DNA from 3 places in the Xanthobacter sp. genome. Region 3 is predicted to be linked to each of the others. Evidence: riboswitches for the same ligand, from Rfam matches in the RefSeq annotation. Region 3 holds a riboswitch; each other region holds the start of a gene.
What was found. A riboswitch is a leader RNA that binds a small molecule or an ion and turns the genes downstream of it on or off. The one in region 3 is predicted to bind cobalamin.
Positions count from the first base shown of each region.

Region 1: another riboswitch for cobalamin. It lies ahead of ACE3QW_RS10575 (ribonucleoside-diphosphate reductase subunit alpha); the one in region 3 lies ahead of metE (5-methyltetrahydropteroyltriglutamate--homocysteine S-methyltransferase).
Region 2: another riboswitch for cobalamin. It lies ahead of ACE3QW_RS19320 (DUF1636 family protein); the one in region 3 lies ahead of metE (5-methyltetrahydropteroyltriglutamate--homocysteine S-methyltransferase).

Region 1 covers NZ_JAYRPE010000028.1:2,579-12,986, forward strand. The annotation lists gene ACE3QW_RS10550 (MmgE/PrpD family protein) at 1-243, opposite strand, end outside; gene ACE3QW_RS10555 (acyl-CoA thioesterase) at 240-692, opposite strand; gene ACE3QW_RS10560 (hypothetical protein) at 694-939, opposite strand; gene ACE3QW_RS10565 (isocitrate lyase) at 1,129-2,751, opposite strand; gene ACE3QW_RS10570 (short-chain fatty acyl-CoA regulator family protein) at 2,924-4,336, shown strand; cobalamin riboswitch at 4,891-5,089, shown strand; gene ACE3QW_RS10575 (ribonucleoside-diphosphate reductase subunit alpha) at 5,243-8,104, shown strand; gene ACE3QW_RS10580 (ribonucleotide-diphosphate reductase subunit beta) at 8,128-9,246, shown strand; gene ACE3QW_RS10585 (efflux RND transporter periplasmic adaptor subunit) at 9,473-10,408, shown strand, end outside.
Region 2 covers NZ_JAYRPE010000067.1:1,753-12,160, forward strand. The annotation lists gene ACE3QW_RS19305 (flagellar hook-length control protein FliK) at 1-235, opposite strand, end outside; partial or broken gene ACE3QW_RS19310 (hypothetical protein) at 299-604, opposite strand; gene cobW (cobalamin biosynthesis protein CobW) at 608-1,642, opposite strand; gene ACE3QW_RS19320 (DUF1636 family protein) at 1,639-2,157, opposite strand; cobalamin riboswitch at 2,216-2,417, opposite strand; gene glyS (glycine--tRNA ligase subunit beta) at 2,629-4,863, opposite strand; gene ACE3QW_RS19330 (MFS transporter) at 5,082-6,389, opposite strand; gene ACE3QW_RS19335 (MFS transporter) at 6,417-7,745, opposite strand; gene ACE3QW_RS19340 (glycine--tRNA ligase subunit alpha) at 7,829-8,758, opposite strand; gene ACE3QW_RS19345 (hypothetical protein) at 8,971-9,219, shown strand; gene ACE3QW_RS19350 (TRAP transporter substrate-binding protein) at 9,463-10,408, opposite strand, start outside.
Region 3 covers NZ_JAYRPE010000045.1:22-10,429, forward strand. The annotation lists partial or broken gene ACE3QW_RS13700 (citrate/2-methylcitrate synthase) at 61-213, opposite strand; gene ACE3QW_RS13705 (hypothetical protein) at 367-849, shown strand; cobalamin riboswitch at 984-1,182, shown strand; gene metE (5-methyltetrahydropteroyltriglutamate--homocysteine S-methyltransferase) at 1,299-3,656, shown strand; gene ACE3QW_RS13715 (cysteine-rich CWC family protein) at 3,812-4,027, opposite strand; gene ACE3QW_RS13720 (aldo/keto reductase) at 4,248-5,303, opposite strand; gene ACE3QW_RS13725 (DUF3088 domain-containing protein) at 5,364-5,708, opposite strand; gene ACE3QW_RS13730 (TauD/TfdA dioxygenase family protein) at 5,813-6,787, opposite strand; gene ACE3QW_RS13735 (ABC transporter substrate-binding protein) at 6,991-8,637, shown strand; gene ACE3QW_RS13740 (ABC transporter permease) at 8,640-9,626, shown strand; gene ACE3QW_RS13745 (ABC transporter permease) at 9,626-10,408, shown strand, end outside.

The DNA.
Region 1 (10,408 bases), on a different contig from region 3:
CACGGTTGCGCCGGGCTGGAAGGGATGGGCCAGCGCCTGCGCCCGGGCGCTCGCCACCGGGCGGCGCGTGAGAGAGGCCGCCGCCACGGCTGCATTGTCGATGATGCGGTTGCCGATCATCTCCGCGACGTCATCTCCCACCGGCACGGGATCGGTGGCGACTTCGGCGATCTTCCACGCGAGCTGGTCGGCGCGGGAGAGCGGTTCGGCGGACTTGTAGGTGCGTACGGTGTGCGACTTCACGATGCGTGATCCTCGGACGAAGCTGAAGGGGATGGCACGGGCACGGGCCGGCCGTCGGCATTGACCGCGACCATCTCGAAGGCGCCCCGCACGGCGAGGCGGCGGGCGCCGGACAGGAGGGCTTCGGCGGTCATGTCCACCTCGACGGTCATGGAGGTGCGACCGACACGCGTGACGCGGGCGGACAGCTCGATGATCTCACCGACGCGGACCGGAACGTGGAACTCGGTCTTCTCCGCGCTCGCCATCACCACGGGCGTGCGGGCGCGGCGGGTGGCGGCAACAAAGGCCGCCTTCCCCATGAGTGACAGCGCATTGCCTCCGAACAGGGTGCCGTAGTGGTTGGCCTGGTCGGGGAAGACCATCTCGATGAAGGAGGTTTCGGCGGGGCCGGGGGCTGCCCCCGCGAACTCCTCGGGCGGGGGCGCGGCAATGGCGGGGGCGGCCATCTCAGGCGCCTTCGCGCGGAGCGGCTTCGGGCCGTGTGACTTCGCGCACCAGCGGGATCATCTGATCGCCCCAGCTGCCGGCGCCGTCATGGTGACGAGAGACCCGCACCAGCTCCACCGAGACGCCGGCGGAGACAGCCCGCTGGATCGCGTCGTTCACCCGGTGGACGGCATCCGCGACGCGGTTGATGGCTCGGTCCCTGTCCGACAGGTCAGGCGGAGCGACGGGCTTGAATTCGGCATTCATTGGGACGGCTCCTGTGGAGGACGGGCGGTTGTCTCCTGCCGGGACAACACGGGTCGCTAGGGAACGACGGGGCGGGGATCGAGCCGCCGGAGCGATTGAAATGGCTCGGAGGTCACGCCGGCGGCTCACCCCTTTCCCCACTCTTCCGCACCTGAGGTGGGAGGCGTGGAGACAGGACGTTGCAGGCGCTTATTCGGCTGCCGCGAACTGGTTCATGGTGTTGGCGTGTCCCCCGGCCTTCAGGGCCCGCTCGCCGGCGACCATTTCCTTGAAGGTGTCCCCGAGATCGGACCCGACCTCGTGCTGGTGCTTCACCGCCGAGATGCCGCGCCGGATTTCCTCGCGCTGGACGCGGTTCACATACGCCTTCATGCGGTCCGGACCGAAATAGCCGTGGCTGAGTTCGTCGGTTGCAAGGGCGGTGAGGTGGAAGGTCGGCAGGGTAATGAGATTGTGGAACACGCCGGCCCGTGCCGCGATATCCGCCTGGAAGCGGGCGAGCCGGGCATCGGCCTCCCGTCCAAGCTCGTCGTCATCGAGCTTGGCGGACATCAGGAGCGTTCCGTCGGGATAGGCGTCGGCGGCAATACGGCCTTCCGCGATCCACTCGGTGCGGACCTGGCGGCGGATATTCAGCGTCCAGTTGAAGGACGGCGAATTGTTGTAGGTCAGCTTGGCGTTCGGGACGACTTGGCGGATCTCCGCCACCATGCCGGCAATCTCGTCCACGTTCGGGGTGTCAGTCTCGATCCAGAGGAGGTCGACGCCGCCTTCGGTGAGGGCGGCAATGCAGTCCTCTATGACGCGGGCGCGTCCCGAGCCGTCCTTGAAGGCGAATAGTCCGTTGGCGAGGCGCACGGGACGCACCAGCTCGCCGTTGAGCACGAGGCCCAGTTCGCCCTCGTGCAGCGGCTTCTCCAGCGTGACAGGCTCCACCTTCAGCCACTTGGTGTATTCGCTTGCGAGGTCGCCGGGTCTCTGGCTCACAGGGATCTTCTGGGTGAGGCCGGCGCCCAGGCTGTCGGTGCGGGCGACGATGACACCGTCATCGACTCCGAGTTCCTCGAAGGCGAGCCGCACGGCGCGCAGCTTCTCGATGAAATCTTCACGCGGCACCGTCACCTTTCCGTCCTGGTGGCCGCACTGCTTGGCGTCGGAGACCTGGTTCTCGATCTGGATGCAGCAGGCGCCAGCCTTGATGAGTTCCTTGGCCAGCAGGTAGGTGGCGTGCTCGTTGCCGAAGCCGGCGTCGATGTCCGCGATGATCGGCACCACATGGGTCTCGAAGCCGTCGATGGCGGCGATCGCCTCCCGTTCGGCAGCCCGATCGCCTTTCGCACGCGCGGCCTTCAGCGCCTTGAAGAGGTCGTTGATCGCCACCTCGTCGGCCTGGCGCAGGGAGACGTAGATCTCCTCGATCAGATCCGCCACGGCGGTCTTTTCGTGCATGGACTGGTCGGGCAGATGGCCGAAGCGGTTGCGCAGGCCCGCCACCATCCAGCCCGAGAGGTAGACATAGGCGCCACGCGCGGTGCCATTGAGCCGCTTGACCGACTTGACCATCTGCTGCGCATGGAAGCCCGACCAGCAGCCCAGCGACTGGGTGAAGCGCGATGGGTCGGCATCATAGGCCGCCATATCCGCCCGCATCACCTTGGCCATGGCGCGGGCGATGTCGAGATGGGTGTCGAACGTGTTCTGCAGGCGGAGCTGGATGATGTCATCGACGCTCACGCCGCCCGGTGCCGTTCCGTCGGGAAACCGTGCATTCAGCTCGGTGGCGAGTTCGGCATAGCTTCTCGACGTCCCCATGGGTGTCTCCCTCTTCGCGTTTCGGCATCCGTCCGTCGGTCGCGAATTTTCTTGCGACCGGATCGTTTCCTCACAATATTTGCCGCCAGATCAGTGCGGAATGACTGAAAATGCGTGGATTTGCGAGGCCTTACGGTCAGGTTTGCGAAGTTTGCGAATTGGGGCGAAGCTGATGAGGAAGACCTTTGTCGGCGTGCGGCTCAAGCGGCTGCGGGAAGAGCGGGGACTGACCCAGCTGGCGCTCGCCCAGGCCCTCGGGCTCTCTGCGAGCTACCTCAACCAGCTGGAGAAGAACCAGCGTCCGCTCACGGTGCCGGTGCTGCTGAAGATCAACGAGATCTTCGGCGTGGACGTCCAGCTCTTCTCCGAGGGAGAGGAGGGGCGCCTCGTGGCAGACCTGCGCGAAGTCTTCACGGATCCGCTCACGAGCGAGCATGTGAGCCTTGCCGAACTGAAGGAAGTGGCCTCCGCCATGCCGGCTCTGGGCCGCGCGGTGGTCGCGCTCAATCGACGCCTGCGGCATGCGGTGGAGCGGGCGGATGCCATGGCCGGTGAGCTGGGGCTCGGCTCAGGGGGCATGGCGATGCCGGCGGCTCTTATGCCTTATGAGCAGGTGCGTGATTTCTTCTACGCCCGTCACAATTATTTCGCCGAGCTGGACGACGCGGCCGAACGACTGGCGCAGGCGAGACAGCTCATCCCCGGCGACATGGCCGAGGGCCTCGCGCGGTATATGGACATGCGTCATGGCGTGCGGATCGAGCGCGCCGAAGACAAGGCGGCACAGCGCCGCTTTCTGCCCGGTGAACGGGTCCTGCGCCTATCCCGCCGGCTCGACGATGGTCAGCGGGCGTTCCAGATCGCCACCCAGCTTGCTTTCCTGGAGCAGGGCGCGCTGATTGAACGCCTTGCCGAAGAGGCATCGGCGGGCGTGAAGGAAACCCGAGCGCTCACACGGATCGGCCTTGCCAATTACTTCGCCGGTGCATTGCTGATGCCGTACCGCGTCTTCGTCGCCGCGGCGGAGCAGGAGCGTTATGACATCGAGCGTCTCGGCGCACGCTTCGGCGTCGGCTTCGAGACGATCTGCCATCGTCTTAGTTCGCTGCAGCGCCCGGGAGCGACGGGCGTGCCCTTCTTCTTCATTCGGGTGGATCGGGCGGGAAATATTTCGAAGCGGCAGTCGGCGACCGATTTCCATTTCTCCCGGGTGGGTGGCACCTGCCCGTTGTGGAACGTCTACGAGGCATTCGCCCAACCCGGAAGGATTCTCACCCAGCTGGCGCAGATGCCCGACGGGCGCACCTATCTGTGGATCGCTCGTACGGTGCATCACTCCGCCGGCGGCTATGGTGATCCGGGGAAGACCTTCGCCATCGGCCTCGGATGCGACATCCGCCACGCCGGACGGCTGGTTTACTCCAAAGGCCTCGCTCTGGATGATCCCAGCGCGGCCATTCCCATCGGTGCAGGATGCAAGGTGTGCGAGCGGCCGTCATGCCCGCAGCGTGCCTTCCCGCTGATCGGCCGCCTTCTGACGGTGGATGAGAATAGGAGTGTCTTCACGCCCTACTCCGAGGGGTGACAGGGCGAGGGATATTCTGACCTCCAGCACCCGATCACACCGATGGTTGGGCCCTATCCGGTTGAAGAATCGGGTTCCTTGCGTGTGACCGCTCCTGTTCCCCATCGGTCATCGATGGAGCGCAAACATCGCAGGCTGACAGGGCCGTCGGGTTCGGGCGCGCGGCGGCGGTCTGCCGCGCGCCAATTTCTCCGGGGTCTGGTGGCCCGGTGACGTCTTTGTTCGCGGGACCAACCCGTGGACAAGGTCCGTTGAGGCGAGGCATCACGGATGCCGGTGACCTTGTATTTCATGAGCCGATCGGGCACCCGATGCGCATCAGCCTGGAGCCCATGCGCGACATGATACGGCGCCCGGGAAATCTGCGGCCGCACGCGAGAGTAGATCGCGTGGGAGAGCGTGCCAATCTTCGGCACGACGGCCGCCGGTGGGCATTGCGAGGGGTCAAACAGGCTGCGGGAAAATCCCCGTAGGTCGCACCTCCGCCGTCAGGTCCGTCCGTGCGGGAGGGGACTCCGCAGGCGCAAAGTATTGACATTGCCGCCGCAATAGCCACTAAATCTGGTGGTCACGGTCTCTCGACTCGCAAGATCGAGAGCTAAGAGGGAAGCCGGTCCAAAGCCGGCGCTGCCCCCGCAACTGTAAGCGGCGAGTTCTTGTTCACCCATGTCACTGAGGCCCCATGGCCTTGGGAAGACGGACAAGAATGATGACCCGCGAGCCAGGAGACCTGCCGCGACACCAGTACGTCCACGGGCGGGGTGTCCCGGTGAGGCGCTTGCTGCGGGTGGCGTGCGCCTCCCCCTGTTTCGGCATGCGTCCGCCTGCTCTCCGTCCCCACATTCATCGGGGATGATGATGCCAGCGACAGCCGAACGCCATGCCAATGGCAGCCACAGATTTTCCATGCCGGCCCCTGACGTTGAAGCGGTCGCCAGCGCGCCCGGCTATCAGCTCATCCGCCGCAATGGGGCGGTCACGCCGTTCGATGCCGCCAAGATCGGGGTGGCCCTGACCAAGGCGTTCCTGGCCGTGGAGGGACAGTCGGCTGCCGCGTCCCGCCGCATCCACGACATTGTGGCCGGGCTCACCGACCAGATCGTGGCGAACCTCACCCGGCGCCCCGACGTCGGACGCACCTTTCATATCGAAGATGTGCAGGACCAGGTGGAACTGGCCCTCATGCGCGGGGAGCATCACAAGGTCGCCCGCGCCTATGTGCTCTATCGCGAGGCGCGGGCACGGGAACGCGCGAAGGCCCTCGCCGTGGCGCATCCGGGCGGTGATGCCGCCGCCGTGCTGCATGTGAGGACCGCCGACGGCGCATTGGTGCCGCTGGATGCCGCCCGCCTTTCCACCGTCATCGACGAGGCCTGCGCCGGGCTCGACGGCGTCTCGGCCGCGGCGGTGCTGAACGAGGCGCGACGCAACCTCTATGACGGCATCTCGCTGGACGAACTGGCGCAGGCGCCCATCCTGGCGGCGCGCACGCTGGTGGAGACCGAGCCGAACTATTCCAAGGTCAGCGCGCGCCTCCTGCTGGACAAGCTGCGCCGCGAGGCCCTCAGCTTCGTCGCCGGCCGGCCGGAACAGGCGACGCAGGCCGAGATGGCGGAGCGCTACGGCGATTATTTCAGCGCCTATGTGAAGACCGGCATTGCCAATGACCTGCTCGATCCCGAGCTCGGTCGCTTCGACCTTTCCCGGCTGGCTGCCGCCCTCAAGCCGGAGCGGGACCTCGCCTTCGACTATCTGGGCTTCCAGACGCTCTACGACCGCTATTTCCTGCATGTGCGCGGCACGCGCTTCGAGCTGCCGCAGGCCTTTTTCATGCGTGTCGCCATGGGCCTCGCGTTGCGCGAGATCGACCGGGAGGCGCGGGCGATCGAATTCTACGATCTCCTCTCCTCCTTCGACTTCATGGCCTCGACACCGACATTGTTCAATGCCGGGACGCTGCGCGCCCAGCTCTCCTCCTGCTTCCTCACCACGGTGGCGGATGACCTCGACGGCATCTTCAAGGCGGTGAAGGACAATGCGCTGCTCGCCAAATATTCCGGCGGCCTCGGCAATGACTGGACCCGGGTGCGCGGCCTCGGCGCCCACATCAAGGGGACCAATGGCGAGAGCCAGGGCGTGGTGCCGTTCCTGAAGGTGGCGAACGACACCGCCATCGCGGTGAACCAGGGCGGCAAGCGCAAGGGCGCGGTCTGCGCCTATCTGGAAACCTGGCATGTGGACATCGAGGACTTCCTCGATCTGCGCAAGAACACCGGCGACGAGCGCCGCCGCACCCATGACATGAACACCGCCAACTGGGTGCCGGACATGTTCATGGAGCGGGTGGAAGAGGACGGCGCATGGACCCTGTTCTCCCCCGATGAGACGCCCGATCTCCACGACCTTTACGGCCCCGCATTCAAGGCCGCCTATCTCGCCTATGAAGCGCGGGCCGCGCGGGGGGAAATGAAGGTCTTCAAGCAGGTGCGGGCGCTCGATCTGTGGCGGCGCATGCTGACCATGCTGTTCGAGACCGGCCATCCCTGGATCACCTTCAAGGACCCGTGCAATATCCGCTCGCCGCAGCAGCATGCGGGCGTGGTGCATTCTTCCAATCTCTGCACGGAAATCACGCTGAACACCTCGGACGACGAGGTGGCGGTGTGCAACCTCGGCTCAGTCAACCTGTTCTCCCATATCGCCGATGGCCGCCTGGACATGGAGAAGCTGGCGCGCACGGTGCGCATCGCCATGCGGATGCTGGACAACGTCATCGACATCAATTTCTACACCATCCCCGAGGCGCGCCGCTCCAACCTCCGGCATCGTCCCGTCGGCCTCGGCATCATGGGCTTCCAGGATGCGCTTCAGGCGCTTCGCCTTCCCTACGGCTCGGACGCGGCGGTGCGTTTCGCGGATGAGAGCATGGAGGCAATCTCCTTCCATGCCATCTCCGCCTCGGTGGATCTCGCTGCCGAGCGCGGGCGCTATCCGAGCTTTGCGGGCTCGCTCTGGTCGCAGGGCATCCTGCCCATCGACTCCCTCGAACGGCTCGCCGAGGCGCGCGGCGGTGCGGATTTCGACCGGTCCCGGACACTCGACTGGGACAGCCTGCGCCAGCGGGTGGTTGCCACCGGCATGCGCAATTCCAACTGCATGGCCATCGCGCCCACGGCCACCATCTCCAACATCTGCGGCGTCAGCCAGTCGATCGAGCCGGCGTATCAGAACCTCTATGTCAAATCGAACATGTCAGGCGACTTCACCGTGGTGAATGCCGCTCTCGTTCATGACCTGAAGGCCCGCGGACTCTGGGACGAGGTGATGGTTTCAGATCTCAAATATTTCGATGGGAGCCTGGGCGAAATCGCCCGGATTCCGGACGACCTGAAGGACCTCTACGCCACGGCCTTCGAGATCGACCCGGCCTGGCTCGTGGAGGCGGCCGAGCGCCGGCAGAAATGGATCGATCAGGCCCAGTCCCTCAACCTCTATATTGCCAGCCCTTCCGGCAAGAAGCTCGATGAGCTCTATCGCCTGGCCTGGAAGCGGGGGCTGAAGACGACCTATTATCTCAGGGCGCGCTCGGCCACCCATGTGGAGAAGTCCACGCTCAAGGGCACCGACGGCAAGCTCAACGCCGTCGCCGCCACGGTTTCGCCCGCGGTCGCGGCTTTCCCCGCAGCCATTTCCGGCGAAGCTGTCGATCGCGAAGCGTGGGGCAACGCCTGCGCCATCAACGCCCCCACCTGCGAAGCCTGCCAGTGACCGGCGGACAAGGACAAGAAACCATGCTCGACTGGTCTGACACCAAGCCACAGCCCGCCATCATGCCCGGCATTCCGGCCGGTCCCTCCGAAGCCACCGGCCTCGGGGAGATCGACCGCAACGGCGCCCGCGTCACCGTGGACGAGAAGCGCATGATCAATGCGCGCGCCGACGTGAACCAGCTTTTGCCAATGAAGTACCATTGGGCTTGGGAAAAATACCTGTCCGGCTGCAACAATCACTGGATGCCCACCGAGGTGTCCATGCAGGCGGATATCGCGCTGTGGAAGTCACGCGACGGCCTTACCGAGGACGAGCGGCGCATGCTGAAGCGCAATCTCGGCTTCTTCGCCGCCTCCGAGAGCCTGGTGGCGAACAACATCGTGCTCGCCATCTACCGCCACCTCACCAATCCCGAATGCCGGCAGTATCTGCTGCGACAGGCGTTCGAAGAGGCGATCCACACCCATACCTTCCAGTACATCGTCGAAAGCCTCGCCCTCGATGAGGGCGAGCTGTTCAACATGTATCGGGAGGTGCCCTCCATCACCGACAAGGCGGCGTGGGCCCTCAGGCACACCCGGAGCCTCGACGATCCGGAATTCCGCACCGGCACACCGGAAGCGGACCAGAAGTTCCTGCGCGACCTCGTCGCCTTCTACGTGGTGTTCGAGGGCATGTGGTTCTACACGGGGTTCGCGCAGATCCTCTCCCTCGGCCGCCGCAACAAGATGGTCGGTATTGCCGAGCAGTATCAGTACATCCTGCGCGACGAGAGCATCCATCTGAACTTCGGCATCGACGTGATCAACCAGATCAAGATCGAGAACCCGCACTTGTGGACCCGGGCATTCCAGGACGAGGTGCGCGGGATGCTGAAGGATGCGGCAGACCTCGAGGCGGCGTACGGCCGGGACACCATGCCCCGCGGCTTGCTCGGCCTGAATGCCGCGCTCTGTGAGCAGTACATGCACTTCATCGCCAACCGGCGCTGCGCGCAGCTCGGCCTCGCCCCGGTGTTCGCAGAGGCGGAGAACCCCTTCCCGTGGATGTCGGAGGCCATGGACCTGAAGAAGGAGAAGAACTTCTTCGAGACCCGCGTCATCGAGTACCAAAATGGCGGTGCGCTCGCCTGGGATTGAGCGGGGTTGCCTCCCGCCGCGGCGGTGATTGTCGTGACGCAGCACAATGGCCGCGTCGCGTGTGCCACGTTCCCCATCTCCCACGCCCGCGGCATGACACCCTGCCGCAGGCGAATTCCACAATTCTTTGTTCATCGTAATCTTTAGGCAATGACGCTGCGTAATAGCCCAGCCCATGAAAACCGATCTTCCTCGCCGAGGCCTTGTGTGGTCCCGGTGCTACCCCATGATTCTTGCAGGGGCGCTCGCCTTGGCGGCCTGCGGGGAGAGCCAGCCTGCGGCACCTCCCGAACCCGTCAATGTCTCGGTCGTGCAGCTGAGGCCCGAGGCCGTTACGATTCACGACGTGCTGCCCGGCCGGGTCGCGGCCTATCGCGTCGCGGAAATCCGGCCGCAGGTGGGCGGCATCATCCAGCACCGGCTGTTCCGGGAGGGGAGCGAGGTCGGGGCGGGCCAGCCACTGTTCCAGATCGACCCGGCCGCGTTCGCCGCGGAAGTCGACATGGCAGCTGCGGTCCTGCGCCGGGCCGAGGCGGTGCTCGACCGGGCCGAGGCGCAGGTGAGGCGCGTCGAGGCGCTTCTCAAGACCAACACCGCCACCCAGCAGGCGCATGAGGATGCCATCGCCGCGCGCGCTCAGGCCGCCGCCGATGTCGCCCACAGCCGGGCGGCGCTGGAGCGGCGGACGCTCGATCTCGGCTTCGCCACCCTCCGCGCGCCCATCGCCGGGCGCATCGACCACGCGCTTGTGAGCGAGGGCGCGCTGGCGACCCCCGGCGGCGCTTCGCCCCTCGCCATCGTGCAGCAGATCGACCGGGTCTATGTCGATCTGCGCCAGCCGGCGCGGCACCTGGAAGCCCTGCGGCGGCTGGCGCGGGCCGACGGGGCGGATGCGGGCGCGGTGGACATCCTCTCGGCGGACGGCGAGGCCTTTCCTGTGGTCGGACGGCTGCTGTTCTCGGGGGTCAGCGTGGACCCCGGCACGGGCGAGGTGATCCTGCGCGTCGAGACCGACAATCCCGGGCGCCTGCTACTCCCGGGCATGTTCGTGCGGGCGCGGCTGCTGCGGGAGAAGCGGCCCGAGGCCCTGCTGGTGCCGCTGCAGGCGGTGCAGCGCGACGGCAACGGCATGGAACACGTCAGCATCGTCGAGGACCCCGGC
Region 2 (10,408 bases), on a different contig from region 3:
GCGCCACATCAATGTCGCCGAGCAGGGGCAGCGACAATTTCAGGCGGGTCTGCCAGCGCTGTGCTGCGTCGCCCTCGCCCGAACGGCTGTCATCCAGATCCTTGCCGATTTCCCAGCGCATCTGCTGCCCCGGCCAGATCTGGCCCTGCCAGGCAAAATTCTGGCTGGCCAGGCCATCCAGTTGCTGCTGTACCAGCCCGGCCAAATCTCGGGGCACCGGGCTGTTGGTTGTCATGTCCTGTTGCGCAGCCAGCGCCTGGCCCAACTGGCCGGCGGTTTCCGGCGCGTTGCCTATCCTGGCGGCCAGCTGCTCGGCGCCGTAACGCCACCAGTCCAGCCCGCCGAGCTGGCGCACCAGCACCACCTTCGCCTTGGCCGCGACCTTCTCCACCCACAGGTCCACCGACATGGGGTGGCGCAGATCCTTCAGCCGCGCGAGGCGCAGGCTAGGCACCGCACCGCCGCGCGCCCGCCAGGCGGCGGCGAGGCCGATGAGATCGCTGTCGGTGAAGGAGAGCGCCACCATGTCGCCGGGCGGCTGGGCGAGGTCGACCGGCTCGGCCAACTCCTCCAGGCTCGTCGATGTGGTGGCGAGGATGTGCATGGGCTAGCCGAGGATGGCCTGTTCCACCGCCGCGCGGTCGAAGCCTTTGAGGCCGATGACCACCAGCGCCCCGCGCCGGGCCTCTTCCGCGCCCCACGCGCGATCGAAATGGTGCGACACGCGCGGGCCGACGCCCTGCACGAGCAGGCGCAGCGGCTTGCCTTCCACGGCGGCGAAGCCCTTCACGCGCAGCACGTCCGGCGTCTCCGCCGCCTTCACCACGCGCGCCGCCAGCGCGGCGGGATCGGCGATCTCGGGCAAGGCCAGGACGATGCTCTCGAACTCGTCGTGGTCGTGGTCTTCCTCGTCGTCGTGATGGGTGCGGCGAGTGTCGATGACATCCTCCGCGCCGACGCCGAGGCCGAGCAGCACCGCCAGATCCACCTTGCCGCCGGAGGACCGCACCAGCTTCACCGCGCGCGGCAGGGCACCGGCCACCGCCTTCTCGGCGGCAATGAATCCGGCCGCATCGAGCAGATCGGACTTGGAGAGGATGACGAGATCGGCACAGGCGATCTGGTCCTCGAACACCTCTTCGACGGGATCGTCATGGTCGAGGCTCTCGTCCCCGGCCCGCTGCGCGTCCAGCGCGGCGAGATCGGGGGCGACGCGGCCTTCCGCCAGCGCCGGGCCGTCCACCACGGCGATCACGCCGTCCACCGTCACCCGGCCCTTGATGGCCGGCCACTGGAAGGCCTGCACCAGGGGCTTGGGCAAGGCGAGGCCGGAGGTCTCGATGAGGATGTGGTCCACCTTCGGCGCGCGGGCGAGGATCTGGTCCAGCGCCGGCACGAAATCATCCGCCACGGTGCAGCACAGGCAGCCGTTGGCCAGCTCCACGATGGAGCCCTCGTCGCAGCTCTCGATGCCGCAGCCCTTCAGGATCTCGCCATCGATGCCCACGTCGCCGAACTCGTTGACGATGACCGCGAGGCGCTTGCCGCCGGCATTCTCCAGCACATGGCGGATCAGCGTCGTCTTTCCGGCACCGAGGAAGCCGGTGACGATGGTGCAGGGCACGCGGGCGAGGGAGGTCATCGGGTCTCCTTGAGGGTGAGCGGGGGAACGCGCGCGACCATGCCGCGCTTGAGAGCATCCGGCCGGCCGCGCCAGGGCATCAGGCCGTCTGGCGAGCCGGCGAGAAGCGCGGCGCCGGTGAGAAGATCGGCGGCGCTGTCGGGGGAGAGGTCGCCGAACACATAGGTCCAGCCGTCGCGGCGGACCATGGCGGCGGAGAGCGCGCGCTTGCAATTGGCGAGGCAGGAAACGCCTTCGACCGTGACGCCTTCCACCGCGACGCCTTCGGGGAGGGACGCGGCGCAGGCGGAGGCGAGGAGGCGCGCGCCGTCGCGCTCGGCCAACTGCTGAGTTTCCTGTGGGGCTTCGCTGCCGGGGGCGCGGCAGGTGGTGCAGATGAGGAGGGTGACGGCGGGAGCAAGATCGCGCGCGGCTTCCGGTGCAGCCTGGGGCGCGCAACCGGCTTCCGGGCTTTCGCCACCCGGCTCGGGTGCTGTGCTGTCGGGAATCGCGCCGCGCTCCACCGAAACGTCCACGGGTGCGAGCGCCCGCGCGCACGGGCTCGAAGGGACGCAATACCGGAGCACCCCGCCCGGCGCGGACCTCGTCGAAGGCAGGTCTCCTGGCTCGCGGTTCACCGCCCCCGCCGCCTTCCCGGATTGCTCCAGTGGCGTCTGGCAGGGGCTCACCGCCGACAGTTGCGGGGGCAGCCGCGGCATTGGAAGCTCTTCGCCTCCGCACCGCATTCCCTTTTACGCCCGTGTGGGACCACGGGACCTTCGACGCCGCCACTAAAGGCAGTGGCGGGCGGGATTGTCAAATGAGGGCGTGGAAATGCGTTCGGCGGCTCGGATTCAACCCGTCATGGCCGGGCTTGTCCCGGCCATCCACGTCGGGCCGATAGGGCCATCGCCTGAAAGATGTTCCCAGCCCCACCACGTGGATGCCCGGGACAAGCCCGGGCATGACGGTGAGGGGGCGAGACAGCGCGCAATACGCCCCCTGCCCTACCCCTCGATGCGGTCGAAATCGGCGATGCCGCGGGTGGCGGCGCGGATTTCGTCGAGGAGCTTCAGGCGGTTCTCGCGCAGCGCGGGATCGGGGGCGTTCACCGTCACGGCGTCGAAGAAGGCATCCACCGGCTGGCGCAGGTCCGACAGCGCGGTCATGGCGGCCTCGAAATCCTCGGCCGCGACGGCCTTGGAAACGCGGGCCTTCACGTCCTCGATGGCGGCGGCGAGGTGCTCCTCGGCCGGCTCCTTGAGCAAAGCGGCAGAGGTGGGGCCGGCGAAGGCGCGGCCGTCCTTCTTCTCCTCGATGCGCAGGATGTTCACCGCGCGGCGATAGCCGGCGAGGAGGTTCCTGCCATCCTCGGTGGCGAGGAACCCGGCAAGCGCCTCCACGCGGCGGACGACGAGTAGGAGGTCGTCCTGCCCTTCGAGGGCGAAGACGGCATCGACGAGGTCGTGACGGGCACCGCGGTCGCGGAGGTAGACTTTCAGGCGGTCGGCGAAGAAGGCGAGGAGGTCGGAGGCCTGCTGGCGAGCGGCAGGGGCATAAAGCTCGGCCTCCAACGCCTCACCCTCGCGACCTCCCGCCATTAGGCGGCCTAATATTTCCTTCGCTGCGAGAGAGGGCTCATCCTTGGCGTCAGTCGAAGCCGCCTCTGCGCTAAACTTGCCATGCAAGTAGGCACGCTGGACGGCAAGTGGCAGCAACCTCCAAGAAAAGGGCATGGCTTCCAGAAGCTTAACCCGCAGCCCATTCTCCAGCACAATCCTAATCACCCCCAACGCCGCCCGCCGCAGCGCGTAAGGGTCCTTGCTCCCGGTCGGCTTCTCATCAATCGCCCAGAAGCCCACCAGCGTGTCGATCTTGTCCGCCAGCGCCACGGCCACGGAGACCGGCGCGGTGGGCACGCGATCGTTGGGGCCCTGCGGCTTGTAGTGCTCCTCGCAGGCGGCGGCGACCTCAGCCGGCAGGTTCTCGCCCTGCGCGTAGTAGCGGCCCATGAGGCCCTGCAGCTCGGGGAACTCGCCCACCACTTCCGTCAGCAGGTCCGCCTTCGCCACCAGAGCGGCCTCCTCGGCCAGCGCCACCGGAGCGCCGACCTTGGGGGCCAGCTCCTTGGCGAGGCGGACGATGCGCTCGATGCGCTCGGCCTGCGAGCCCAGCTTCTCGTGGAAGGTGATGGACTGGAACTTGGGCATGCGGCTGGCGAGGCCGTTCAGCCGGTCCGTGTCCCAGAAGAATTTCGCGTCCGAGAGGCGGGCGCGGATGACGCGCTCGTTGCCGGCGACGATGGCCGCGCCGCCGTCCGAGGCGACGAGGTTGGAGATGAGGATGAAACGGTTGGCGAGGCGCCCGGTCTTCGGGTCCTTCAGCACGAAACACTTCTGGTTGGCGCGGATGGTGGCGCGGATCACCTCGTCCGGAATGTCGAGAAAGCGTTCCTCGAACGATCCCATGAGCACCACGGGCCATTCCACCAGCCCGCATACCTCGTCCAGCAGGCCCTCGTCCTCCACCAGCTCAAGGCCAGCGGCGAGCGCGAGGTCCTTGGCGTCGTTGAGGATGATTTCCTTGCGACGATCGCGGTCGGCCACCACCTTGGCGGCCTCCAGCTTCGCCATCCAGTCGTCCAGCCGCTTCACGGTAAAGGGCTCGGGCGCCATGAAGCGGTGGCCGCGGGTGACGTTGGAGGCCTCGATGCCGTCCACCGAGAAATGCACCACCTCCGGCTCATCCCCCTCCGCCCCGAAGGTGGCGACGATGGAATGGAGCGGGCGCACCCAGCGCAACGTGCCGGAACCCCAGCGCATGGATTTCGGCCAGGGGAACTTGCGGATGATATCCGGCACGATCTCGGCCACCACCTCGGTGGTGGCGCGGCCGGGCTTTTCCACCACGGCCACGTAGAAATCGCGCTTCTTGGGGTCGGACTGGATGGTCGCCTGATCGAGGGAGGCGAGGCCCGCGCTTTTAAGGAAGCCGGCCACCGCCTGCTCGGGCGCGCCCACGCGCGGCCCCTTCTTCTCCTCCCGCTGGTCGGCCTGCCGGCCGGGCAGGCCGTGGACCGCGAGGGCGAGGCGGCGCGGCGTCACGAAGGCTTTCGCACCCTCGTAAAGCAGGCCGCGCTCCACCAAAGCGTCGGTGACGAGCTTCTTCAGCGCGTCGGCCGCCTGGGCCTGCATGCGGGCGGGGATTTCTTCGGAGAAGAGTTCGAGCAGAAGATCGGGCATCGGTTCGGGCTCGTCCTCCCCATGCGGGGAGGCTGGCGCTTGCGCGCGGCGGGTGAATTTCGCGGCCTGTGCCAGGGCGCGATCCGGGCGGATTGAAACAATCCGCCCGGATCGCGCTCTAAACTCAGGGAAGAGAACGCGTGATCCAATCAGATTGCGATGCAATCTGATTGGCGCGTGCTCTAGTGCCTTTCGGCCGCCGCGTCGAGGGGGCGGGCTCAGTCGAGGGAGCGGCCGCGCATCTCCGTGAGCCCCAGCGCGGCGATAAAGGCCACCGCGCCGCCGGCGATCATGAAGAAGGCCGGGGCCATGGCATCGCCGGTGAGACTCACCAGCAAGACCGCCACCATGGGCGCCGTGCCGCCGCCGAGGCCGAGGCCGAGATTCCAGCTCAGCCCTACCGCCGTGCAGCGGGTGTGGCGGGGAAACATCTCCACCAGCGCCACCGCCATGGGGCCACCATAGATGGAGACGATCACCGCAAAACCCAGCTGCCCCAGCAGCGCCAGCCCGGCCGAGCCGGAACCCAGCAGCAGGAACAGCGGCCAGGTAAACACGGCAAGACACAGGAATCCGCCGACGATGAGCGGCTTGCGGCCGATGCGATCGGACAGCGCGGCGAAGCCGAAGCACCCCGCCATCACCACCGCCATGCTCACGGCGTTCAGCTCCAGCGCCACATGGGGGGTGAAATGGTCCTGCTGCTGCAGCCAGGTGGCGAGATAAACGAAGGAGAGGTAATACGCGATGCCCAGCACGACATTGATGAGCGTCGCCCTGAGGATGCCGCCGCCACTCTCGCGGAAGGCCTCCACCACCGGCAGGGTCGGCCGGTGCACCGGTTTCACGTCGCGCGCCACCGTCCGGCGCAGGATGAGGGCGAAGCCGCCGAGCAGGCAGCCGAGCAGGAAGGGAATGCGCCAGCCCCAGGCGGCAAGGTCGTCCGCCGACATGAGGCCGGAGACGAGCGCCCCCACCGCCGAGCCCAGCAGCATCCCGCCATTGCAGCCGACGATGACCAGCGACGTCACCGCCCCCCGCCAGCGCACCTGCGCATTCTCCGCCAGGAAGACGGCGGAGGTCATGTATTCCCCGCCCACCGACAGCCCCTGCGCGAGGCGCAGCACCAGCAGCAGCACGGCGGAGAGCACGCCCGCCGTCTCATAGGTGGGCAAAAGGCCGACGCAGAAGGTTGAGATGCTCATGAGCGCGGCGGAGGACATGAGCGCCGCGCGCCGGCCCAGCCGGTCGCCGATATGGCCGAACAGCACCGAGCCCAAAGGCCGCATGAGGAAGGAGGCCGCGAACACGCCGAACACCGAGAGCATGGCCGCTGTCGGGCTCGACTCGGGGAAGAAGTTGCGGGCGAAGATGCTGGCGAGGAAGCCGTAGACGGCGAAATCGTACCATTCCAGCACGTTGCCGAGCATGCCGGCGGCCATCAGCCGGCGCGAGAGGACGGGCGCGCCGTCGGGCGCCATCCCGCCGGAGACGTCTTCGGCCTCGTTGTGCGCAATGCTGCTCATCGATCCGGTTCCTGCTCCGCTCAAGCGTTAGGGCCAATGGGAAGGTGCGTCCAGCACCCGGCCCCGGCGTTCGGCGAGGGCCGCGACGCCCACCAGAGCGACGGCCGCCAGCCCCATCAGGTGGACCGCCGGCGCCATGGTGAGGCCGAGGCCGGTCACGAAATAGGTGGCGAGCATGGGCGCGAAGCCGCCGGAGACGCCGATGCCGAGATTCCACGCAAAGCCCATGGCGCTGCACCGCACCGGCGTCTCGAACAGTTCCACCAGCAGCGCCGGCAGCGGGCTCGTGACCGCCGCGGCCATCACCGAGAAGACGAGCTGCGCGGCCAGCACTTCCGCCGGGTTTCCGCCACGCAGCAGCAGGAACAGCGGCCAGGAGAGAAGGACGAAGCCGGAAAGCCCCGCCGCCACGATCCGGCGCCGGCCGATGCGGTCCGACAGCGCGGCGAACAGCAGGCAGCAGATCACCGACACGATCAGCGCGAGGGTGGTGAAGGCAAGGGCGGTCGCGGGGGCAAGGCCGGCCTCCTGCTCCATATAAGTCGGCAGGTAGACAAACAGGAGATAGGTGTCGGCGCCGACGAACACGGTCACCAGCATCGCGGCGACGATGGAGCCGCCCGCCTCCCGGAAGGCCCGCCTCAGCGGCAGGCCCCTGGCCTTGCTGCCCCCGCGATCGCCGGGCCGGGGCCGGCGCAGCACCAGCGCGGTGATGCCCAGCACCGCGCCGAGCAGGAACGGCACCCGCCAGCCGAAGGCCTGCATCGCCTCCGCCGACAGGAGCGCGCTCAGCAGCGCGCACACGCCGGAGCCGATGAGCGTGCCGGTCTGTCCGCCCGCCGTGGAGAAGGCCGCCGTGAGCCCGCGATGGCGGGGCACGGCATGCTCGGCGAGATAGATGGAGGAGGTGGTGTATTCCCCACCGATGGACAGGCCCTGCAACAGTCGCAGGATGAGGAGCAGCAAGGGGGCGAGGACGCCGACGGTCGCATAGGTGGGCAACAGGCCGATGCCCACCGTGGCGCAGCTCATGACCGAGACCGAGGCGATGAGCGCGATGCGGGGGCCGAACCGGTCGCCCACATGGCCGAACAGGATCGCCCCCAAAGGCCGCATCAGGAAGGCCGCGCCGAACAGGCCGAAGGCGGAGATGAGCCCCACCAGCGCATCCTCGGCCGGAAAGAAGGTGCGGGCGAAGATGGGCGCGAGGAAGCCGTAGGAGGCGAAGTCGTACCACTCCAAGAGATTGCCGATAGCGCCTGCCGCGAGCAGGCGCGGCGACGCGCCGCCCGGATGGGACGCGTCCGGCGGCCGGATGCCGGACAGGTCACGGGTGCCGACATCGGTGGCGGTCATGGCGGGTCCGGACGACGGGCGGGTGCGGCTCCGTTTCAGCTAACACCAGGCCCCAGGCCGGGGCAATCCCTTACCGTTGCTCCTCAGGCGGCGGCGCCGCCGCCCGCCGTCTTCAGCCATGCGGCGCCGCAGGCCTTGGCGAGTTCCCGCACCCTCAGAATGTAGCTCTGCCGCTCGGTGACGGAGATCACGCCGCGCGCGTCCAAGAGGTTGAAGACGTGGGAGGCCTTGATGCACTGGTCATAGGCCGGCAGGGCCATGTCGTGCTTTTCGCCCTTGTCGCCGAAGGCCAGATACTTGTGGCAGGCGGCCTCGGCCATGCGGAACTGCTCGAACAGCATGTCCGTGTCGGCGGCCTCGAAATTGTGCCGGGAATATTCCCGCTCGGCCTGAAGGAACACGTCGCCGTAGGTGGTCTTCTCGGCGCCCTCGCGGCCGTTGAAATTCAGGTCGTAGACGTTCTCCACGCCCTGCACATACATGGCGAGGCGCTCGAGGCCGTAGGTGAGCTCACCCGAGACCGGCGAACACTCGAAGCCCGCGACCTGCTGGAAGTAGGTGAACTGCGACACCTCCATGCCGTCGCACCAGCATTCCCAGCCGAGGCCCCAGGCGCCCAGCGTCGGGCTCTCCCAGTCGTCTTCCACGAAGCGCACGTCGTGCAGCTTCAGGTCCACGCCGATGGCCGCCAGCGATTGCAGGTACAGCTCCTGCAGGTTCTCCGGCGAGGGCTTCAGGATGACCTGGAACTGGTAATAATGCTGGAGCCGGTTGGGGTTCTCGCCATAGCGGCCGTCCTTGGGGCGGCGCGAGGGCTGCACATAGGCCGCCTTCCAGTGCTTCGGCCCCAGCGCGCGGAGCGTGGTCGCGGGGTGGAAGGTGCCGGCGCCCACTTCCATGTCGTAGGGCTGGAGCACCACGCAGCCCTGGTCCGCCCAGAATCGCTGAAGGGTCAGGAGCAGCGCCTGGAACGAGCGGTCGGGGCGCATGTGGGCGGGAAGGCTCTCGTCGATCATTTCGGAACAGCTCGCAGCAACGTGACCCCGGCGCGCCCTCCCCGGCAGCGCGGGACGGGGGGCCTCAGGCGCGCGGACACTAGGCAGTGGCTGGGGCGATTGCAACGTGGGCGGGGCAACTTCGCTTTGGCCGGCTGAAAATCGGCACTGAACCGAAATGCGGTCTCCGCGGTTGTCCTGCCGTGCAGTCAATTGGAGGGAGACCCCGCATGAACATCGCGAAGTATGCCATTCCCGTCGCCGCCGCCGCCCTCATCGCCATGACCGGCGCCGCGAGCGCCCAGTCCGGCACCGCGCCCGGCCAGAACCCCCAGCGCGGCCCCGCGCAGGAAGGCGGACGCACCCAGGCCACCCCCGGCCCCAGCGGCAGCGGCATGACCGCGCCCGGCCCCGGCGTGCCGTCCACTCCGCATTCCGGCATGTCCGCGGGCCAGGATACCCACAAGGGACCGGCGTAGGAGGCCGGCCGCACGCAGGCGACGCCCGGCGGCTCGTCCAGCGGCAATGCGCCGGCGATGGACACCACCGGCACGGTGACGCCGCGGTCCGGCACCACGCCGGGCCAGGACCAGCACAAGGGTCCGGCGCAGGAAGGCGGCCGCACCCAGGCGACCCCCGGCGGCACGCGCTGAGCGTACTGAGCAAAGAAAAAGCCCCGGAGCCATGCTCCGGGGCTTTGACTTGACGCGCGGCGGCTTCGATCAGCCGCGGCTGCGGGCGCGGACCATGAAGTCGTCGTAGGTGAACTCGACGATCTGCCACCACAGATAGGCGTTGTTGCGGAACGTCTTCATGTCCTCGTAGATCTTCTTGAAGTCCTCGTTCTTGCCGCCGATTTCCTCATAGAGCTGCTGCGAGGCCTTGTAGGCGGCATCCATCACGTCGCTGGGATAGCGGCGCAGCTGGGTGCCGGCCTTCACGAGGCTCTGCACCGACACCGGGTTCTTGGCGTCGTAGCTTGCGAGCATGCTCTCGTTGGCCTGCGCCATGGCGGCGGTGAGGATGGACTTGTAGTTCTTCGGCAGCTCGGCGAGCTTGTCCTGGTTGACGAAGAAGTTGAGGGCGGCGGAGCCCTCCCACCAGCCCGGGAAGTAGTAATACTGGGCGACCTTGTAGAGGCCGAGCTTCTCGTCGTCATACGGGCCGACCCACTCGGCCGCGTCGATGGTGCCCTTCTCCAGCGCGGGATAGATGTCGCCGCCGGCGAGCTGCTGCGGCACCACGCCGAGCTTGGCGAGCACCTGACCGCCGATGCCGGCGATGCGCATCTTGAGGCCCTTGAGGTCCTCGACGGTCTTGATTTCCTTGCGGAACCAGCCGCCCATCTGGCCGCCGGTGTTGCCACCGGGGAACATCACGACGCCGTACTTCTTGTAGAATTCGTTGAGCAGGTTCATGCCGTTGCCGAACAGGAACCACGCGTTGATCTGGCGGGCGTTGAGGCCGAACGGCACGGCGGTGCCGAGGCCGAAGGTCGGGTCCTTGCCCACGTAGTAATACGACGCCGAGTGGCACATCTCGACGGTCTTGTTGGTGGTGGCGTCGAGCGCCTGCAGGCCGGGGACGATTTCACCCGCCGCGAACACCTGGATCTGGAACTTGCCGTCGGTCGCGTCGGCCACCTGCTTCGCCATCAGCTCGGCGGCG
Region 3 (10,408 bases):
GGGCGCCGGCAGGCGCGGCGGGGCGATCGGATGCGACGAGATAGGGCATGTGTCTCTCCTTCAGGCCGCGCGGACGGCGGCGCGACCGCGCGCTTCCAGCGGCACGAACACCTGGTGCTCTGGCCCCACATAATTGGCCGATGGGCGGATGATCTTGTTGTCGGCGCGCTGCTCCAGAATGTGCGCGCTCCAACCCGACGTGCGGGCGATGACGGATATGACCGCACGTGGTCTAGGATTTAAGGGTAACAGCAATCTAAATCGCCCAAATCTGCCGCGTTCCGCGGGCATGGAGACCCCCAAGGCTCAAGTTTCTCTCGTGGCAGCGAAGTTGTTGTCTAGTGCAAGCTTTTGTCGAGGTTTTACATGGGTCAGCCCGGCAGAGTGACGACGGAAAAAGAGGGTGCACATGTGTTGGTTCGCCTCACATGGAATGATCTCCCACCCATCGATCGAGACCGCCGCATCAGAGCATCGGAAGGCCTCGCGAGGCTCATGGCGCGAAAGCTCGACGGCGGTGATTATGCGGTTGGCGAAGGATGGATATCGTTCAGGGTTCCCGATCCCGGAGAGCGCCGGCTTGAGGCGTTTACCAAGCGGATGGAGACTCGTATCGGCGAGATACTGTTCGCCCCGCTTACCCCGAAAGCCGTTGACAGGGCTCTTGGCATCACTCCCAGAGAGCGCATTCGTTGGTACAAGGATGGGCGCCTTCCCACCTGCGGCCGGGAAAAAACCGACCATGGCGACCGCACAATTCAGTTCCCTATGTTTCCATTTGCAAATATCGCCAGCATTCAGGCGAACCCCGAGATTATCTCCGGTTGGAGGGTTCAGGATGCCCTGTAGTGGCTCCCCCTCGCCGAAGTCGTCCCGAAGGCATTCCTCCAATCCAGCCGAGACCCATGTCCACACAGCATTCGATCTCCATTTTCCGATATAAAGATGTCCTTATATGTCGTTGACGTGCTGGCGTTTGGCGCGTACGTTGACCGCGTCGTGGTTCTCTGGGCCGTTTGTGGCACCGGAGCTAAGAGGGAAGCCGGTTTAATGCCGGCGCTGCCCCCGCAACTGTAAGCGGCGAGCTGACGTCCATTCGTGTCACTGGGAGCAATCCTGGGAAGACGGACGACCGGCCGAGACCCGTGAGCCAGGAGACCTGCCCCGACAACATACGTACTCGGGCGGGGTGTCCCGGTGGTGCGCTTGGGTCTCGGCTGGCTCGCGCCCACCGCGCCCTGACGCGGCTGCCATGGCCTTCGCCCATTCAACGGAAGGGTTGAAGAGCCGTGACGACCATCACCACACCACCCCCCGCCATTCCCGTGGCCACGCTCGGGACGCCCCGCATCGGTCCACGCCGGGAGCTGAAGGCGGCGCTTGAAAGCTATTGGGCCGGGAAGACCGGCGACGCGGAGCTGCTGGACGTCTCTGCGTCCCTGCGGGCCGCGAACTGGGCCCGCCAGAAGGCGCGCGGCGTGACCGTGATCCCGTCCAACGACTTCTCTCTCTACGATCAGGTGTTGGACACCAGCGTGATGGTCGGCGCCATTCCGGAAGTCTATGGCTGGCGCGGTGGAAAAGTCCCGCTCTCGGTCTATTTCGCCATGGCCCGGGGCGCTGATGGCGCGGCGTCCGAGGCCTCCTGTGGCCATTCCCATCACCGGGACGGAGGTGCAGGGCAGGGGGCGCCGGCGCAGGAAATGACGAAGTGGTTCGACACCAATTATCATTACATGGTGCCGGAATTCGCTCCGAACCAGACCTTCCAGCTCGCCAGCCTGAAGGCGGTGGACGAGTATCGCGAGGCCAAAGCCCTCGGCTATGAAACCCGGCCGGTACTGCTCGGACCCGTCACCTTCCTGAAGCTCGGCAAGAGCAAGGAGGCGGGCTTCGATCCCCTGAGCCTCCTCGGCAACATCCTGCCGGTCTATGTGGATGTGCTCCGCCGCCTGTCCGCCAACGGCGCCGAGTGGGTGCAGATCGACGAGCCCTGTCTCGTGCTCGATCTCGACGATGCTGCGCGTGACGCCCTGCGGCGTGCTTATGCCTCCATCGCGCACGCTCTGCCCAACCTGAAGATCATGCTCGCCACCTATTTCGGCGCGCTCGGCGACAATCTCGATGCGGCCCTGTCCTTGCCGGTTGCCGGCCTCCATGTGGATCTGGTGCGTGCGCCGGAACAGCTTGAGGCGGTGGTTGAGAAGGCCCGTCCGGGCCTCGTGCTGTCGCTTGGGGCCATCGACGGGCGCAACATCTGGCGTGCGAACCTGCCGGCGCTCGCGGAACGTCTGAAGCGAGTGGTTGCACGGCGCGGCACCGATCATGTGCAGCTTGCTCCCTCATGCTCGCTTCTCCACGTACCGGTGGATCTCGAGCAGGAGACCGATCTCGATCCGGACCTGAAGTCCTGGCTCGCCTTCTCGCTGCAGAAGATGGACGAGCTTGCCGTGCTCTCGGCCGCGCTTTCGGGGGACCGCGTGCGGGTGAAGGACGCGCTGGATGCCTCCGCCGCGGCAGCTGAAGCGCGTCGGACTTCGCCCAAGGTGCACAACGCGGCAGTCGCGGCACGAACCAGCGCGGTCACGGCCGCCATGGCCCGCCGCACGAGCCCGTTCAGCACGCGTGCCGAACTCCAGCGCAAGCGCTTCGGCCTTCCCGCCTTTCCCACCACCACCATCGGCTCATTCCCGCAAACCGCCAAGGTGCGCCAGGCCCGTTCGGCTCATGCCAAGGGTGCGCTCAGCGATGACGCTTACACCCAGTTCCTGCGCGAGGAGACCGCGCGCGCAGTGCGGTGGCAGGAGAACATCGGCCTCGACGTGCTGGTCCACGGCGAGTTCGAACGTAATGACATGGTTCAGTATTTCGGCGAGCAACTCTCCGGTTTCGCCTTCACCAAGCACGGCTGGGTCCAGAGCTACGGTTCACGCTATGTGCGGCCGCCCATCCTGTTCGGCGACGTCGCCCGCCCGGCGCCCATGACCGTGGAGTGGTGGCGCTACGCCCAGTCGCTGACGCAGAAGCCGCTCAAGGGTATGCTCACCGGGCCGGTCACCATCCTCAACTGGTCGTTTGTGCGCAATGACCTTCCGCGCAGCGCTGCATGCCGGCAGATCGCCCTCGCCATCCGCGACGAGGTGGAAGATCTGGAGCAGGCGGGCGCCGCCATGATCCAGATCGACGAGGCGGCCCTGCGCGAGGGACTGCCGCTGCGCCGGAGCCAGTGGGGTGAATATCTCCGGTGGGCGGTGGAGTGCTTCCGTCTGTGCTCGTCCGGCGTCGGCGACCAGACGCAGATCCACACCCACATGTGCTATTCCGAGTTCAACGACATTATCGATGCCATCGGTGCCATGGACGCGGACGTCATCTCCATCGAGACCTCGCGCTCGAAGATGGAGCTGCTCGACGCCTTCCGCAGCTACAAGTACCCGAACGAGATCGGGCCCGGCGTCTACGACATCCATTCCCCCCGCGTGCCCGCCGTCTCCGAAATGACGGATCTGCTGTCCCGTGCCCGCCAGCGGCTGGACGACAGCCAGATCTGGATCAATCCCGATTGCGGCCTGAAGACCCGCAAATGGGAGGAGGTGAAGCCCGCGCTCGTCAACATGGTCGCCGCCGCGCGGGCTATCAGGTCAGCCACGAACTGATCCGAAACAGGCAGGCGCGGGCGGACAGCCTGCGCCTGCCATGAAGGCGCCGCCTGACCACGGGTTGGATCGCGCATCGTTCAAATCCGCCAGCCGGGCGGCGCAGCATACCTAAGGGTCCGTCCTCTGCAGCAGGTGAGCGTTCGAAAGGGTAGTCAGGACTTGCAGGGGGGTCGTCCGGGCTGCTGATGCCTGATCTCGCGTTGCAGACACTCTGGGCAAAGGCAATCCCCTTCGGCCTGCCTGACCTCCAGTTTTGGCAGATCCTGGCACCAGCACCATGAATCGGAACCGGAGGACGCCGATCCGCACGTGAATTCAGCGCCGCATCTTTCGCAGAGCAGCCGACGGATCGGAACGACAACAGGCACGGCATCGCCTCGCGCTTAATCGCGGATCGGCGTCCCAGCGCTGGCAGCCTCTTGAAACTGGGACCGGTGTAACCCGCAGACGATCATATTGCTTCCCATCATGGAAGATGGAAGCTCTATCTCAGAACCTGGTCAGGCCGATGGGCCGGGCGCTGCGCGGCTTCTGCCTGAACGCCCCGGATGCACCGCCGCCCACCTGCGGACGGCGGTGCGAAACCGTTCAGGGTGCAGGGTTTCCGTGCAGTTGGTGCAGGGCGTCGATGCGGTCTTCGATCTCCGGCGTCAGGGTCACGTCGAGCGCGCCGAGATCTTCCTCCAGTTGCGCGAGGGTGGTGGCGCCGATGATGTTGGAGGTCACGAACGGCCGGCTGGTGACGAAGGCGAGGGCGAGCTGGGCGGGCGTCAGGCCCAGCTCGCGGGCGAGGGCTACATAGGCGCGCACCGCTTCTTCCGTGCCGGGCTTCTCGTAACGCTGGGTGCGGTTGAACAGCGTTTTTCGGGCGCCGGCGGGCAGGGCGCCGTCGAGATATTTGCCTGTCAGAAAGCCCTGCGCCAGTGGCGAATAGGCGAGCAGGCCCACGTCCTCGCGCTGGTGGAATTCGGCAAGGCCGGTCTCATAGGTGCGGTTCACGAGGTTGTAAGCGTTCTGCACCGAGGCGACGCGCGGGCCGATGCCCTTTTCCGCTGCGGCGAGGAAGGCGGATAGGCCCCAGGCGGTCTCGTTGGAGAGGCCGACATGGCGCACCTTCCCGGCCTTCACCAAGGCATCGAGGGCGGCCAGCGTCTCCTCCACCGTCACCTCCGGGCCATCACCGCCGCCGCGCGCGCGGGTGGTGGCGCGCTGGCCGAACAGGGGCACGGCGCGATCGGGCCAGTGAAGCTGGTAGAGGTCGATATAGTCGGTGCCGAGGCGCTTCAGCGAGCCTTCGACGGCCTCGGTGATGTTCTTCGCATCAAGCCGCGTGGTGGTGCCGTCGGCGCGGAAATAGGTGGCGTCCGAGCGGCCCACCACCTTGGTGGCGATCACCACCTTGTCGCGGCTGCCGCGCGCCTTCAGCCAGGAGCCGATGATGCGCTCGGTGGCGCCCTGCGTCTCGGCCTTGGGCGGGATAGGATAAAGCTCGGCAGCGTCGATGAGATTGATGCCGCGGTCGCGGGCGATGTCGAGCTGGGCGTGGCCCTCGGCCTCGGTGTTCTGCTCGCCGAACGTCATGGTGCCGAGCGCGATGGACGACACCGTGATGCCGGTGCGCCCGAGGGGGCGATAATCAAGCATGGGGAAATGGAAATCCACAGGAGGGAACGGCGCGGAGGGTGGCTGCGCGGGCTGGCCGCGTCAATGCGGGAACGGAACGCCGTGGCGCTCGGCGATCAGCTCCAGGATGCGGCGGGTGTCGGTGACGAAACGGTAGGTGCCGTAGGCCTGCGCATCCGCCGGGAGGGGCGCCGCGTCGCCTAGGATGAGGACGGGCAGGCCCTGATTGTCCGGCCCGAGCAGCGCCACCACCTCGGCGCGCGGCCGCAGGAAGGAGACGCGCTTCACGGTGATGCGGCTGGCAAGACCCGGATTACTCGCAAGCACCCCCTCGATCTGGTTGCAGTCGGGGCAGAAGAAGCGCCGGCCGGGCTTCTGCGGATCAGTGAAACCGGGGGCGAGGAGGATGAGGAAGTCGCGGCTCATGGGGTGGGGCGTCCGGTGGCAGGGAAAACCTGGGCTGATGAAAAAGGCGGGCCCGCGCGGGTGAGGCGCAGGCCCGTGAGGCGGGGAGGAGGGGAAAAAGGGCGTCAGGCGGTGCCGGCGGTGAAGGCCTCCAGCGGCTCGCCCTCGATGATGGTGGACGGGCGCCCGTCCACACCCACCGGCACATCACCCTTGAGGGTGATGCGGTAGAGCTGGCGGTCGAAGTCGAGCGCATAGATGTCGCGCGGGGCGAGGTGCGCGGTGGTGCGGTTATCCCAGAAAGCGATGGAGCCCGGCCGCCAGCGGAAGCGCACGGTGAATTCCGGCCGCGTGATGTGCTCGAACAGCAGCTCCAGCAGTTGCTGGCTCTCGCGCGGGGTGAGGCCGGTGATGCTCTTGAGGAAAGAGGGGCTGACGAACAGCACCCGCTCGCCCGTCTCCGGGATGACGCGCACCAGAGGATGCTCGCTCACCAGCGGACGGCGGCGGTTCTTCTCCTTGAAGTCGGCCGTGCCGGCCTGCCCCTCGGGCGGGGCGAAGGCGTGGATGCCGCGCAGGGTATCGACGAAGCCGCGCAGGGTGGGGGAGAGCGCCTCATAGGCCACGGCGAGGTTGGTCCAGAAGGTGTCGCCGCCATAGGGCGGGATGGTGACGCCGCGCAGGATGGACGCTGCGGGCGGGTTCACCGCGGCGGTCACGTCCGTGTGCCAGCCGGTCCAGGGGCGGATCAGCGGCTCGCCGGTATGGCGCGTGGCGAAGCGGTCGCGGCCGATGGAATAGACCTGCGGATAGCCTTCCACGAAGCCGAACACGGGATGGCCGATGGTGGGCGCGCCGAAGGCCGAGGCCAGCGCCACATGCTCGGCATGGCTCAGCGGCTGGTCGCGGAAGAACACCACCTTCCACTTCAGCAGCGCGGCGCGGATTTCGTCCACCACTTCCGGCGACGGCGGGCGGGAGAGGTCCGGCGCCTCGATCTCCGCGCCGATGTGGCCGGTGAGGGGATGCACGGCGATGTGGCGCGGCGGCAGGTCGACGAAACCGCCTTCGCTGGAGGAGATGGGCGCGGCGCTCGGCATCGGTTTTCCTTTCCTGATAGGCGGTTGGCGCGGGCGGTGGCCGCACGCGCCGGCGCGCCGGATGGTCCCCGACGCGGGCGGCTCGACAATAATCTATCTTTTTCATCGATTTTATCAAAAAATAATTGACGCCCCGGAGCCGGGCCATATCGTTGGGTCTCGCGATGCCCCCATCGCGCTTCCCGCAGCCAAGGAGACCCGGCATGGCCCCGCCGCCCGCAGACGCATTCCCGTTCCTCGCCCCGCCTCCGCGTCGGGCGGTTCTGAAGGGGCTTCTGGCGGCGGCGTGCGTGATCGCGGCGTCGGCCGGGACGCCGTCATTCGCTGGGGAGACCGAGGTCGCCTCCCAGCCGGTGCGCGGCGGCGTGCTGCGCTTTCTGGTGGAGCACGAACCCTCGACGCTGGTGACCATCGCCCATACGGCGGGGCCGACCCAGCGCGTGTCGCCCAAGGTGACGGAGGGCCTCCTCACCTACGATCTCGACTTCAACCCCAAGCCCGCGCTGGCGACGGAATGGAGCGTGAGCCCCGACGGGCTGACCTACATTTTCAAGCTGCGCGAGGGGGTGAAGTGGCACGACGGGCGGGACTTCACCGCCGATGATGTGGCCTATTCCATCCAGCTCCTGAAGGAAGGCCACCCGCGCGGCCGCGCCACCTTCGCCTCGGTGACGGCGGTGGAGACACCCGATCCGCACACCGCCATCATCCGCCTGTCGAAGCCGGCGCCCTATCTCCTCACTGCTCTCGACGCCAACGAATCGCCCATCGTGGCGAAGCACATCTACGAGGGGACGGATCCGCTCACCAACAAGAACGGCGCGGCGCCCATCGGCACCGGCCCGTTCATCTTCAGGGAATGGGTGCGCGGCAGCCACATCATCCTGGAGCGCAATCCCGATTACTGGGACAAGGGCAAGCCGTATCTGGACCGAATCGTGGTGCGCTTCATCGCCGACCAGAGCGCGCGCTCGGCGGCGTTCGAGGCGGGTGAGCTCGATCTCGCTGGCGGTCCGCCCGTGCCCTATGCGGACCTCGCCCGCGTTTCCGCCTTGCCGGGGCTCGGCGCCGAGACGCGCGGCTATGAATATGCCGGGCGGATGACCCAGCTCTATTTCAACTTCGAGCGGCCCATCCTTCAGGACAAGCGGGTACGCCTCGCCATCGCCCACGCCATCGATCAGCAGAAGCTCCTGGACGTGGTCTATTACGGCTATGGCGCGGTGGCGCCCTCGGTCATCAGCCCCAAGCTGAAGGCCTTCTACGACCCCGCGCTCAAGCCCTACGGCTTTGACCTGAAGGCCGCCAACCGCCTGCTGGACGAGGCCGGCTATCCCCGCAAGGCGGACGGCACACGCTTCGCGCTGAAGCTCTATGCCAACCCCTTCAACACCCAGGCGGCGGGCGATTTCGTGAAGCAGGCGCTGGCGAAGGTCGGCATCGCCGTGGACTTCCAGTTCTTCGATTTCTCCACCTACATCCAGAAGGCCTATACCGGCCGAGACTTCGATCTCACGCTCGAATCCTTGCAGAACCTGTTCGACCCCACCCTTGGCGTACAGCGCACCCTGTGGTCGAAGAATTTCCGAGTGGGCCTGCCCTTCTCCAACGCCTCCCACTACGCCAACCCGGAGGTGGACCGGCTGCTGGAGGCGGCGGCCATCGAGCCGGACCCGGCCAAGCGCCGCCAGCTATGGCTCGATTTCCAGAAGGTGGTCTACGCGGACGTCGCCGCCCTCGGCCTCATCGCTGTCGATGGCGTCACCATCTTCAACCGGAAGGTGAAGAACCATACCATCGGCGTCACCGGCGTCGATGCCTCCTTCGCCGACGTGTGGATCGAGAAATGACCATGCGCCGTCTGCCCCGCATCCTGAAAGCCGTGCGGCGCACGGCGCTGCAGGCGGTGCCGACCGTCATCGGCATTCTCATCCTCAACTTCTTCCTGTTGCGGCTGACGCCGGGCGATGCGGCCGACGCATTGGCCGGCGAGGCGGGCGCGGCGACGGTGGAGACGCTTGCCGCGCTGAAATCCAAGTTCGGGCTGGATCTGCCGGTGGCGGAACAGCTCGGCGGCTATCTCTGGAACCTCGCCCATTTCAGCCTCGGCGTCTCGCCGCGCTACAACCAGCCGGTGGCGGAGCTGATCGCCGCGCGGCTGCCCAACACACTGAGCCTGATGGGCCTCGCCCTCGTCTTCGCGCTCCTCATCGGCATCACGCTCGGCGCGCTCATGGCGACGTTCGCCGGGCGGCCCACGGACCGGGTGCTGAGCGTCCTCGCGTTGCTGTTCTATTCCATCCCGAGCTTCTGGATCGGGCTGATGCTCATCGTTCTGTTCTCGGTGAAGCTCGGCTGGCTGCCCACCGGCGGGGCCGAGACCATCGGCGCGAACCTCACCGGCTGGGAGGCGGTGCTGGACCGGGCGCGCTACCAGATCCTGCCGGCGCTCTCCCTCGCCCTCTTTTATGTGGCCATTTACGCCCGCCTCACCCGCGACGACATGATCGAGGTGCGCACGCAGGACCATGTGCGCACGGCCCGTGCCAAGGGCCTCTCGCCCTTCGCCGTCACCCGCGATCACGTGCTGCGGAACGCGCTCATCCCCGTCACCACCATGGCCGGCATCCACCTCGCCGGCCTCATGGGCGGGGCGGTGGTGGTGGAGACCGTGTTCAGCTGGCCCGGCCTCGGCCGGCTCGCCTACGAGGCGGTAATGGGGCGGGACTTTCACGTGCTGCTCGGCATCCTGCTCCTGTCGTCGCTGCTGGTGGTGGCGGTGAACGCGGCCATCGACATCCTCCAAGCGGCGCTCGATCCGCGCATCGAGGTGCGCTGATGCACGGCACCGACACCTTCCCCAGCGGCGGCCTCGCCGCAAACCCCCGCGCATCCGACGCCGAGGACCGCGCGGCGGCCGCGGCGCTGGGCGCCGAGCGCGCTCAAGCCGCGCAGCCTGAGCCGGATTTCTGGCCCAACGTCCATGCGCCGGATGCTGCCCGCACTGTGACGGCGGACGTGGCGCGGCTGGCACCCGTTGGCCGGCGCCATGCGCTGCTCGTGTTCCTCTCCAATCCCACGGCGGTGGCGGGCCTCCTCATCCTCGCCGTCGTGGTGGGGGCGGCGCTGGCTGCCCCCGTGCTCTTCCCCGACGATCCGCTGGAGATGGCGGGCCGGCCGCTCCAGTGGCCGGGCCAGAACCCGCGCTTTCCGCTGGGCACCGACGCGCTGGGGCGCGACGTGCTGGCCGGGCTCGTCCACGGCGCGCGGGTGAGCCTGCTGGTGGGGGCCTCCGCGACATTGGCGGGGCTCCTCGCCGGCATTCTGGTGGGCGCCACGGCGGGCTATTTCGGCGGCGTGGTGGACGATGTGCTCTCCAAACTCATCGAGATTTTCCAGACGGTGCCGGGCTTCATCCTGCTCATCGTGCTGGTGGCCATCGCCCAGCCCTCGGTGCCAGCTATCGCGCTCGCCATCGCGGCGGTGTCGTGGCCGCAGGTGGCGCGCCTCGTGCGGGCACAGTTTCGCGCCATCAAGGAGAAGGATTTCGTCGCCGCCGCGCGGGCGCTGGGCTTCGGGCATGGGCGCATCATTTTCCGCGAGATCCTGCCCAATGCCCTG